Regions from separate parts of the Saccharopolyspora sp. NPDC000359 genome, predicted to be linked through region 2. Evidence: riboswitches for the same ligand, from Rfam matches in the RefSeq annotation. Region 2 holds a riboswitch; each other region holds the start of a gene.
What was found. Region 2 has a riboswitch for glycine ahead of gcvT (glycine cleavage system aminomethyltransferase GcvT). Riboswitches for the same ligand answer to the same signal wherever they lie in the genome.

Region 1 (3,844 bases), on a different contig from region 2:
AGGCCGATCAGCGCGTTGAGGTTCGCGCCGTCGACGTAGACCTGCCCGCCCGCGTCGTGCACGAGACCGCACACCTCCCGCACGGTGTCCTCGTAGACGCCGTGCGTGGACGGGTAGGTGATCATGATCGCGGCGAGGTCGTCGGCGTGCTCGGCGACCAGCTCGCGCAGGTGCTCCAGCTGGATGTTGCCCTGCTCGTCGCAACGCACCACGATCACGCGCATCCCGGCCATCACCGCGCTGGCGGCGTTGGTGCCGTGCGCGCTCGCCGGGATCAGGCACACGTCGCGGTCGGTCTCACCACGGCTGCGGTGGTAGGCGCGGATGGCCAGCAGGCCGGCGAACTCGCCCTGGCTGCCGGCGTTGGGCTGCAGACTCACCGCGTCGTAGCCGGTGACCTCGGCCAACCAGGTCTCCAGGTCCCCGACCAGCGACAGCAGCCCCTCAGCGTCCTGGGCGGGCGCGAACGGGTGCAGCGACCCGAACTCCGGCCAGGTGATCGGCTCCATCTCGGCGGTCGCGTTGAGCTTCATGGTGCACGACCCCAGCGGGATCATGCTGCGGTCCAGCGCGATGTCCTTGTCCGACAGCTGCCGCAGGTAGCGCAGCAGCGAGGTCTCCGAGTGGTGGGTGTGGAACACCGGGTGCGCCAGGTACTCGGAGGTGCGCCGCAGCGCGGTCGGCAGCGCGTCGGGGGTCTGCGCGTCCAGCTCGTCGACGTCCAGGCCCTCGACGCCGAAGGCCTGCCACACGGTGGCCAGGTGGGCGCGGGTGGTGGTCTCGTCGCAGCTGACGCCCACGTGGTCGGCGTCGACGCGGCGCAGGTTGATGCCGCCGCGGCGCGCGGCGGCCACGACCTCGTCGGCCCGGCCCGGCACCTTCGCCACGATCGTGTCGAAGAACTCCTGGTGCAGCACCTCGACGCCGCCGCGCCGCAGCTGCTCGGCCAGCACAGCCGCCATCCGGTGCGCGCGGGTCGCGATCGCCCGCAGCCCGGCCGGGCCGTGGTACACCGCGTACATCGACGCCACCACCGCCAGCAGCACCTGCGCGGTGCAGATGTTGCTGGTGGCCTTCTCGCGGCGGATGTGCTGCTCGCGGGTCTGCAGCGCGAGCCGGTAGGCCTTGTTGCCGTCGGCGTCGACGCTCACCCCGACCAGCCGACCGGGCAGCTGCCGCTCCAGGCCCTTGGCCACCGCCATGAACCCGGCGTGCGGGCCACCGAAGCCCATCGGCACGCCGAAGCGCTGGGTGTTGCCCACGACCACGTCCGCGCCGATCTCACCGGGCGCGCGCAGCAGCGTCAGCGCGAGCAGGTCGGCCGCGACCACGACCTTCGCCCCGCGCTCGTGCGCCTCGGCGATGAGCGCCTCGTGGTCGCGCACCGCACCCGAGGCACCCGGGTAGGACAGCAGCGCGCCGAAGAACTCGCCCTCGGGCAGGCCCTGCGACAGGTCGGCGACGACGACCTCGATGCCCAGCGGCTCGGCGCGGGTCTGGATGACCGCGGTGCTCTGCGGGAGGGTGTCGGCGTCCACCAGGAACCGCGGCGACTTGGACTTCCCGGCCCGGCGCACCAGCGTCATGCCCTCGGCCGCGGCGGTCGCCTCGTCCAGCATCGACGCGTTGGCCACCTGCATCCCGGCCAGGTCGGCCACCATCGTCTGGAAGTTCAGCAGCGCCTCCAGGCGGCCCTGCGAGATCTCCGGCTGGTACGGCGTGTAGGCGGTGTACCAGGCCGGGTTCTCCAGCACGTTGCGCAGGATGACCGGCGGGGTCGTGGTGCCGTAGTAGCCGAGCCCGATCATCTCGGTGTGCGGGTGGCAGCGGCGCGCGAGCTTGCGCAGCTCGGCCAGCGCCGCCGCTTCGGTGGCCGGTTCCGGCAGCGCCAGCCGCAGGTCGTCCTCGCGAATGGCGTCCGGCACCGCGCTGCGGCCCAGCTCCTCCAACGAGCCCACGCCGATCACGTCGAGCATGTGGGCCAGTTCCGCCGGGGCCGGGCCGACGTGCCGGTCGGCGAACGGCGTGCCGTGCTCCAGAGCTGCCAGGGGAATGCGGTCGTCGGTCATCGCCAAACCTCAATCATCGCGGCGAACAGGGGTGGCAGTGCAGCGGCGGCTGCGCTTGCTCTCCCCCTCTGTCACTGTCCGCGAAGCGAACGCCTGAGAGCTTCACCCGGGGTCCGGGCTTGCACCGTCGGCGGGGTGGCACCACACCAGTGGTACCCCCTCTTTCCAGAGGTATCTCGCCCGCGCGGTCCAGGTGGCCTGAGAGGTTGTCGGGGAGGGTTGCTCCTTCGGCGCCGACCACGGCTGGGCGCCGGGCCGGACTCTCCCGCACGGGGTCGGCGATGGGTGGCAGCCTACCCGATCAGACCACCCCCGCGAACCGCTGATGCGAGGTGCGGCACACTGCCGCAACCACCGACCGACCGGTCAGCCGGTCTCGGCCTGCCGGTCCCGGCGGCGCCGGGACAGCTCGTCCTCGGCCTGCACCACCTCACCGCCGTCGGCCCGCTCGGCCGGGAACTCGTGGATGGTGCCGCTGATCTCGCGCATCGCACCGCTGACGGCGATGCCGAACACCCCCTGGCCGCCCTGCAGCAGGTCGACCACCTCCTCGGCAGAGGTGCACTCGTAGACCGTCGTCCCGTCGCTGAACAGCGTCAACCGGGCCAGGTCCTGCACGCCGCGGTTGCGCAGGTGCTCGACCGCGACCCGGATGTTGTGCAGCGACACCCCAGTGTCCAGCAGCCGCTTGACCACCTTGAGCACCAGGATGTCCTTGAACGAGTACAGCCGCTGCGAACCGGAACCGGCCGCCCCGCGGATCGACGGGCCGACCAGCTTGGTGCGCGCCCAGTAGTCCAGCTGGCGGTAGGTGATGCCAGCGATCTGGCAGGCGGCCGGTCCCCGGTAGCCGACCAGCTCGTCCGGCAGCGAGGCGTCTGGGAACAGACCACCCTGCTCCGCGGCAGCATCCCCGTTGGACGCTTCCTCGACCACGCCTGCCTCCCCTCGTCCGGCTTGTCGCCGACGACGATCACCAGCGCCCGAATCGGTTCGATCAGGGCCGCGAACACCCCGCCGACCGCGGTCGGCAGCACCGCCGCACCGGCAGTTCACCCGCTGAATCACACCGGGGCGATTTCGCGCAACTCGACGGTATGCCTGCCTCGCGGGGAGGTCAACGCGACGCGCGGGCGCCGGACGACCCGGCCCCCGCCTGCAGGCGCAAGCGGGGGCCGGGATTGCTCCAACCGGGTCGCGGACCGCTACGTGTCCGCGCCGCGGAAGTCCTCGGGCGAGACGGAGTCGAGGAACTCGCGGAACTTCTCCACCTCGTCCTCCTGCTCGTCGGGGATGACCAACCCGGCCTCGTCCAGCACCGACTCGTCGGCGTGAATCGGCACCCCGATGCGCAGGGCCAGCGCCACCGAGTCGCTCGGCCGCGCCGAGACCCGCACATCCCCGTCGAACACCAGCTCGGCGAAGAAGGTGCCCTCCTGCAGATCGGTGATCCGCACCTGCTCCAGGTCGCGCCCCAGGGCGCCGATGACGTCCTTGAGCAGGTCGTGGGTCAGGGGTCGCTGCGGCCGCACGCCCTGCTGCTCGAGCGCGATGGCCGTCGCCTCGACCGAGCCGATCCAGATCGGCAGGTAACGCTCGCCGTGCGCCTCGCGCAACAGCAGGATCGGCTGGTTGGCTGGTAGTTCCACTCGCACGCCGACGACGCGCATCTCGCTGCTCATCGTCACATCGCCTCCTCCAGCGCGCCGAAGCGTGACATCCCTGTCGAGGATCGCGCACCGACGCCTCCGACGCTACCCGCGATACGGCGGCCA
Region 2 (3,844 bases):
CCACTGCATGGCGAGCGCGAAGCCGTGCCCTACCTCGCCGAGGACGTTGCCCTCGGGCACCCGCACGTTGTCGAAGACCAGCGCGGCTGGCTGGCGCTCCCACGGGCCCATGATGTCGATCGGCTCGGACTTCCAGCCCATGTCGCGGTCGACCAGGAAGCAGGTGACGCCCCCGTTGGCGCCCTTGGCCTTGTCGGTGACCGCGAAGACCATCACGAAGTCCGCGTCGATGCCGCCGGTGATGAAGGTCTTCTCGCCGTTGATCACCCACTCCGCGCCGTCCTTGACCGCCGTGGTGCGCAGGTCCTTGGCGTCCGACCCGGCCCCCGGCTCGGTGATCGCGAAGCAGGACTTGCGGGTGCCCTCGATGGTCGGCAGCAGGTAGCGCTGCTTCTGCTCCTCGTTGGCGTGGTAAAGGATGTTGTCGGCGTAGCCGCCGAACCGGAACGGCACGTAGGTGCGGCCGAGCTCGATCTCGATCAGCGCCGACATCACCGACGACAGGCCCATGCCGCCGTACTCCTCGGGCGTCTGCACGCCCCAGAACCCGGCGTCCTTCGCCTTCTGCTGCAGCTCGTGCTGCTCGTCCTTGGTCAGGCCGCGCTCCCCGGCCCGCTCCCGCCGCAGCACCTCCGGTTCCAGCGGCACCAGCTCGCGCTGGACGAAGTTACGCACCCAGTCCCTGATGTCGCGCTCGGTGTCGGAGAGCGAGAAGTCGACCATCGCCGGATCCCTTCCTGCGGCCATCTAACTAACGTCGTTAGTTTTGTGGCAGCCTAAGACGGTCCCGGCGAACGCCGCAAGGGACCTGACGAGGAGAAGACGTGCCCAGACCGACCACTCCCCGGTTGTCACCGGAACGCATCCGCCGCGTCGGGCTGGAGATCATCGACGCCGACGGCCTGGAGGCGCTGTCCATGCGCCGCCTCGCGGAACGGCTCGGGGTGCGCGCGGCCTCGCTGTACAACCACGTCTCGACCAAGGAAGATTTGCTGCACGAGATCGCCGACGACGTGATGGCCGCGGTGGACGTCGCCGGTTTCGACCAGGACTGGACGAGGGGCCTGCGCACCTGGGCCCGCTCCTACCGCGCGGCCCTGGTCGCCCACCCGAACCTGGTGCCGTTCCTGGCCTACGGCCCGGCCCGCCGCGAGAACGCCCTGCGCCGGGCGGACGCGGTGCACGGCGGCCTGACCCGCGCGGGCTGGCCGCAGCGCTACGCCACCATGATCGGCGCCTCGACGAAGTACCTGGTGGTGGGCTCGGCGATGGGCTCGTTCAGCGGTGGCTTCCCGGACGACGCGGACCTCTACGACGACCGCTTCCCCCACCTGAACAGGGCCCACCTGCTGCGCGAGCACGCGGCGGAGATCGACGAGGCCAGCTTCGAACTGGCCCTCGAAGCCCTCATCGACGGCCTCCGCAAGCAGTACCAGGCCCTGGACACCACGCGAACGACCTGAACCTGTTCAGAAGTCCGGGCAAGCCTGCACGAGATCACTCGCCCGTCCGGTTGACGTGGGTCACCGGGGGTTCGTAGCGTCCAAGGCGCAGAACCGAATACAGCGCCTACGACGTCGTGCGGGAGAGACTCCGGCCCACCGGGACCGGGGCGCCGAAGGAGCAATACTCCCCAGCAAACTCTCAGGCACCGGCACCGCGCGGCACCAGGCGATCACGGAGAAAAGCAGGAGCACCCGCTTCTCGCCCACGGTGCAAGCCACCCCCGCGGGGTGGCGAAACTCTCAGGCCAATGACTCCGGGGAGACCGCCCGACCAGCGCAAGCCCGCGCAGGTCGGGGTCGAGGTGCCCCCGATAAGGTTGGGCGCAGTGAGCTGACCGGCCCTCGACTGCCGACCGGCGCCCACCAGGAGGAGTCCCACACCATGTCGTCGCCACGACGGACGCCCTTGCACCACGTCCACGAAGCGCTCGGAGCCACCTTCACCGAGTTCGCCGGCTGGCAGATGCCGCTGCGCTACTCCGGTGACACCGCGGAGCACAACGCGGTGCGCACCGCCGCGGGCCTGTTCGACCTGACCCACATGGGCGAGATCCGGATCAGCGGCCCGCAGGCCGCCGAGGCGCTCGACCACGCGCTGGTCGCCAACGCCTCCGCGATCACCCCCGGCCGCGCCCGCTACACCATGATCTGCAACCCGGCCGGTGGCGTGCTGGACGACCTGATCGTCTACCGCCTCGACGAGCAGGAGTTCCTGGTGGTGGCCAACGCCGCGAACGCCGCCGTGGTCTCCGCCGAGCTCGCCGACCGGGTCAGCGGCTTCGACGCCCAGCACGAGGACGTCTCCGACGACTACGCGCTGATCGCGGTGCAGGGCCCGAACGCGGTGGCGATTCTCGCGCCGCTGACCGACACCGACCTCTCCGGCGTCAAGTACTACGCGGGTTACCGGACGCAGGTCGCGGGCAAGGACGTGCTGCTGGCGCGCACCGGCTACACCGGCGAGGACGGCTTCGAGCTGTTCACCGCGCCGGGCGACGCCGAGGCCGTGTGGCAGGCGCTGACCGAGTCGGGCGCGCAGCACGGCCTGCAGCCCACCGGGCTGTCCTGCCGCGACACGCTGCGCCTGGAGGCCGGGATGCCGCTGTACGGCAACGAGCTCTCCGCCGACCTCACGCCGTACCACGCGAACCTCGGCCGGGTGGTCAAGCTCGACAAGCCCGGCGACTTCGTCGGCAAGGAAGCGCTGGCGGCTGCCGCGGAGAAGCCCACCGAGCGCACCCTGGTCGGGCTGAGCACCGACCAGCGCCGCGCGCCCCGCCACGGCTACCGGGTGCTGGACGCCGAGGGCTCCGAGATCGGCGTGGTGACCAGCGGCGCCCCGTCCCCGACCTTGGGCCACCCGATCGGACTGGCCTACGTGGACCGCGAGCACAGCGAACCCGGCACCCAGCTGCAGGTCGACATCCGCGGCAAGGCCGTCGCGGTGCAGGTCGTCGAGCTGCCGTTCTACCGCCGCAACGCCTGAGAGATGCACACAGGAGGCAACACCATGTCGACACCGGACCTGTTCAACGACAAGCTGGCCGCGGTGGACCCAGAGGTGGCGGCGGCCGTCGGCGCCGAGCTCAACCGCCAGCAGACCACGCTGGAGATGATCGCGTCGGAGAACTTCGCGCCGCAGGCCGTGCTGGAGGCGCAGGGCTCGGTGCTGACCAACAAGTACGCCGAGGGCTACCCGGGGCGCCGTTACTACGGCGGCTGCGAGCACGTCGACGTCGTCGAGCAGCTGGCCATCGACCGGATCAAGGAGCTGTTCGGCGCCTCGTTCGCCAACGTGCAGCCGCACTCGGGCGCGCAGGCCAACGCCGCGGCGATGTTCGCGCTGCTCAAGCCGGGTGACACCATCATGGGCCTGGACCTGGCCCACGGCGGTCACCTGACCCACGGGATGCGGATCAACTTCTCCGGCAAGCTCTACAACGTGGTGCCCTACCACGTGCGCGAGGACGACCACCGCGTCGACATGGACGAGGTCGCCCGGCTGGCGCGGGAGAACAAGCCGCAGCTGATCATCGCCGGGTGGTCGGCCTACCCGCGGCAGCTGGACTTCAAGCGGTTCCGGGAGATCGCCGACGAGGTCGGCGCCTACCTGATGGTGGACATGGCGCACTTCGCCGGGCTGGTCGCCGCGGGCCTGCACCCGAACCCGGTGCCGCACGCCCACGTCGTCACCACCACCACGCACAAGACCCTGGGCGGTCCGCGCGGTGGCGTGATCCTGTCCTCCGACGAGGAGTTCACCAAGAAGTTCAACTCCGCGGTGTTCCCCGGTCAGCAGGGTGGGCCGCTGGAGCACGTGATCGCGGGCAAGGCGGTGG
Region 3 (3,844 bases), on a different contig from region 2:
GTACTCGGCTGACCGGTAAGGGCTCTTCCAGAGCGCGGACCCACCGACGGTGACAGGAAGGTTCCCCTCCTCACGTCCGCGGGCAGGCGCGTGACAGGAAGGTTCCCTTGCTCACGTGACCAGCGCGGGCGGTGACAGGAAGGTTCCCTTCCTCGCACCGCCCGCGCGGGGTCAGCACTCGATGACGTTGACCGCGAGGCCGCCGCGGGCGGTCTCCTTGTACTTGACCTTCATGTCGCGGCCGGTCTCGCGCATCGTCTTGATCACCTTGTCCAGCGAGACGAAGTGGTTGCCGTCGCCACGCAACGCCATCCGCGCCGCGGTGATCGCCTTGACCGAGGCCACCGCGTTGCGCTCGATGCACGGGATCTGCACCAAGCCGCCGATCGGGTCGCAGGTGAGCCCGAGGTTGTGCTCCATCGCGATCTCGGCGGCGTTCTCCACCTGGCGCGGCGTCCCGCCGAGAACCTCCGCCAGCCCGGCAGCGGCCATCGAGCACGCCGAGCCGACCTCGCCTTGGCACCCGACCTCGGCACCGGAGATCGAGGCGTTCTCCTTGAACAACACCCCGACCGCACCCGCCGCGAGCAGGAAACGCACCACACCGTCGTCGTCGGCACCGGGCACGAAGCGGGTGTAGTAGTGCAGCACCGCCGGGACGATGCCCGCCGCCCCGTTGGTCGGGGCGGTCACCACCCGGCCACCGGCCGCGTTCTCCTCGTTGACGGCCAGCGCGAACAGGGTGACCCACTCCAGCGGATCATCCTGACCGGTCAGCGACGCAGCCAGCTCCGCCGCGCGCCGCTTGACCTTCAGCCCGCCCGGCAGCTCGCCGGTGTTGCGGCAGCCGTTGTCCACGCACTCCCGCATCACCTGCCAGATCTCCAGCAGTTCCTTGCGGACCGCGTCCTCGCCGCGCCACGACAGCTCGTTGGCCAGCATGACACCGCTGATGGACAACCCGGACTCCGCCGTGCGCTCGAGGAGTTCCGCACCCGTGCGGAACGGCAACCGCACCTCGGTCTCGTCCGGCTTGATCCGGTCGGCGCCGGTCGCGTCCTCGTCGACGACGAAACCTCCGCCGACCGAGTAGTACTCGGCACTGTCCAGGACGACGTCCCCGGTGAACGCGGTGAACCGCATCCCGTTCGGGTGCACCGGCAGCGACCTGCGGCGGTGCATCACCAGGTCGCGGTCCACGCTGAACCGGATCTCGTGCGCACCGTCCAGCCGCAACCGGCCCGTCGTGCTGATCTCGGTGACCCGGTCCGCCACCGCGGCCGGATCGACGACCTCCGGGCTGTGGCCCTCCAGGCCCAGCAGCACCGCCTTCGGGCTGCCGTGCCCGTGCCCGGTCGCCCCCAACGAACCGAACAGCTCCGCCTTGATCCGCGTGACCTGCGGCAACCGGCCCGCGTCACGCAGTCGTCGCGCGAATCGCTTGGCCGCCCGCATCGGGCCCACGGTGTGCGAACTGGACGGTCCGATGCCCACTGAGAACAGGTCGAAGACACTGATCGCCATTGATCGCCTCCGCTGCTGCCCGGCTCCGGCTACTGCTCGATCAGTCCGGCGTACTGCTCTGCCGTGAGCACAGCACCGGTCGCGGTGGCGCGCACCTCCAGCAGCCAGCCCCCGCCGAACGGCTCCGCGTTGACCAGCGCGGGGTCGTCCACGACGGAGTCGTTGATCGCGACGACCTCACCGGTGACCGGCGCGAACAGGTCGCTGACGGACTTGGTGGACTCCAGCTCACCGCAGGTCTGACCGGCCTCGATCTGCTCGCCGACCTCGGGCAGCTGCACGAAGACGATGTCGCCCAGCGCCTCCGCGGCGTGCTGGGTGATGCCGATGCGGACCACGTCGTCGCGGTCCTCGATCCACTCGTGCTCTTCGGTGTAGCGCAGGTTCTCCGGCAGGGACATGGTGGGAGGCTCCAAAGCGGTCTGGAGGGCGCGGGTGCGCCCGGAATGTGCTGGGCCTCCCCCTCTGTTTCGGTACCTGAGAGCTTCGCCGCGGATCAGCGGCTTGCACCGTGGGTGGCGCGTCCACTGCGACGCGCGCTTTCCAGAGTTGCCTCGCCCGAACGGTCATGGGTGCCTGAGAGTTTTGTGGGGAGTCTTGCTCCTTCGGCGCCCCGCACCTGGTGCGAGGTCTCTCCCGCACGGGGTCGACGGCCGGTATGCGATTGTCTACGTGCTCAGCAACGATAAACGGGCCCGCTCTGGTGCCACAATGCCCACCCCCGGTCCGCGACCAGGCGGCGCTTCCGGCGAACCCGCTCAGCGTGGCCGCCCTCCCGCGCGCCGGGTCCCCTGGCTCGGGCATGACCTCCGGCGGGTGGCGAAGGACGAGTTTCAGGAGGCCGGTGATGCTGGACGTCCGGGCACTGGTCGACCGGGTTGGGCCGACCCTGCTGCGCGCGGTGGTCGTCCCGGAGTCGACCACGTGCGTCGGCGACGTCGTCATCGCCGAACCCGACCAGCACCCGGCGGTGGTCGACGGCGACCTGGTGCTGGGCGTGGCGGTCGCGGACCGCGAGCACGCGGCGGCACTGGTGCGCACCTGCGGCGACCTGGGTGCGGCGGCGGTGCTGTTGAAGCCGCCGGTCGCCGCCGACGAGCACATCACCGCGGCAGCCGAGGAGGCGGACGTCGCCCTGGTCGAGGTCCGGCCGGAGACCGCGTGGGCCCAGCTGGTCTGGTTGATCCGGGCGGCGCTGGCCCGGACCGACTTCGACGAGGCGGACGCGCGCAGCACCGGGGTCGGCGACCTGTTCCGGCTCGCCGACGCGGTGGCCGACGTGGTGGACGCCCCGGTCACCATCGAGGACGCGCACTCCCAGGTGCTCGCCTACTCGGCCCGGCAGGACCTCACCGACCCCGCGCGCGTCTCGACGATCATGGGCCGCAGGCAGCCCGACGACGTGCTCGCCAAGTTCCGGGCGCGCGGCACGTTCCGCAAGCTCAGCAAGGGCAGTTCGGCGATCTTCGTTCCCGCCCAGCAGGACGGCACGCTGCCCCGGCTGGTGGTGCCGATCAGGATGGGCGGTGAACTGCTCGGTTCGATGTGGGCGGTGGTGCCCGACCAGGTCTCCGACGAACGCGCGACGGCGTTCGCCGACACCGCTCCCCTGGTGGCGCTGCAGCTGCTCCGCTGGCGGGCCGTCGCGGACGCCGAGCGGCGGCACAGCGCGGAGCAGGTGCGGCTGCTGCTGGACGGCGGCGAGGGCTGGCGGGTCGCGGCCAACGAACTGGCGGTCCCGAACGAGCTGCACCGGGTGATCGCGATCGAGATGCCCGCTTCGGACGGGCCCGCCGAGGGGCACCGGCTGGCGCTGTGGGAGTGGATCACCCGCGGGATCGGGCGCCGACCGCTGGTCACCGAGATCGGTGCCATGCTCTACGCGGTGGTGCCGGACCGCGACCGCGGCGGCTGGCAGGAACTGCGCACCGCGCTCGCCTCGCACGACATGTCGCCGCGACCGCTGATCGCGGTGGGCACAGCCGTGGCGGTCGCCGAGCTGCCCCAGTCGCGGTCGCAGGCCGAAGAGCTCGTGAGCCTGCTGCGCACCGGGCACCTGCAGGAACGGGTGGCGGTCTACGAGGACTACTGGCACCTGCTGGTGCTCAGCCGCATGGCGGGCGCGGCCACCGACGCGGGGATCGGCTCGCTGGGACCGCTGGCGCTCCTGCGCGAGCACGACCGCACCCAGGGAACCGAGTACCTCGCCACGCTGCGCGCCTGGCTGCGCCACCCCGGTGACCCGCGGCAAGCGAGCCGCGAACTGCGCGTGCACCCGAACACCTTCCGGTACCGGATGAAGCGGCTCACCCAGCTCGTC

Region 1: linked by a shared signal. The riboswitch ahead of gcvP (aminomethyl-transferring glycine dehydrogenase) and the one ahead of gcvT (glycine cleavage system aminomethyltransferase GcvT) in region 2 are both predicted to bind glycine.
Region 3: linked by a shared signal. The riboswitch ahead of gcvH (glycine cleavage system protein GcvH) and the one ahead of gcvT (glycine cleavage system aminomethyltransferase GcvT) in region 2 are both predicted to bind glycine.

What each region holds. Positions count from the first base shown of each region.
Region 1 is NZ_JBEPDU010000031.1:67,122-70,965, reverse strand. Features, by position in the region: gene gcvP (aminomethyl-transferring glycine dehydrogenase) at 1-2,069, opposite strand, end outside; glycine riboswitch at 2,245-2,347, opposite strand; gene ABT324_RS20375 (MerR family transcriptional regulator) at 2,436-3,005, opposite strand; gene ABT324_RS20370 (bifunctional nuclease family protein) at 3,275-3,751, opposite strand.
Region 2 is NZ_JBEPDU010000042.1:9,581-13,424, forward strand. Features, by position in the region: gene ABT324_RS24585 (acyl-CoA dehydrogenase family protein) at 1-723, opposite strand, end outside; gene ABT324_RS24590 (TetR/AcrR family transcriptional regulator) at 825-1,463, shown strand; glycine riboswitch at 1,573-1,670, shown strand; glycine riboswitch at 1,671-1,770, shown strand; gene gcvT (glycine cleavage system aminomethyltransferase GcvT) at 1,888-2,991, shown strand; gene glyA (serine hydroxymethyltransferase) at 3,016-3,844, shown strand, end outside.
Region 3 is NZ_JBEPDU010000001.1:65,567-69,410, reverse strand. Features, by position in the region: gene ABT324_RS00320 (L-serine ammonia-lyase) at 172-1,524, opposite strand; gene gcvH (glycine cleavage system protein GcvH) at 1,554-1,925, opposite strand; glycine riboswitch at 1,980-2,077, opposite strand; glycine riboswitch at 2,078-2,173, opposite strand; gene ABT324_RS00310 (PucR family transcriptional regulator) at 2,372-3,844, shown strand, end outside.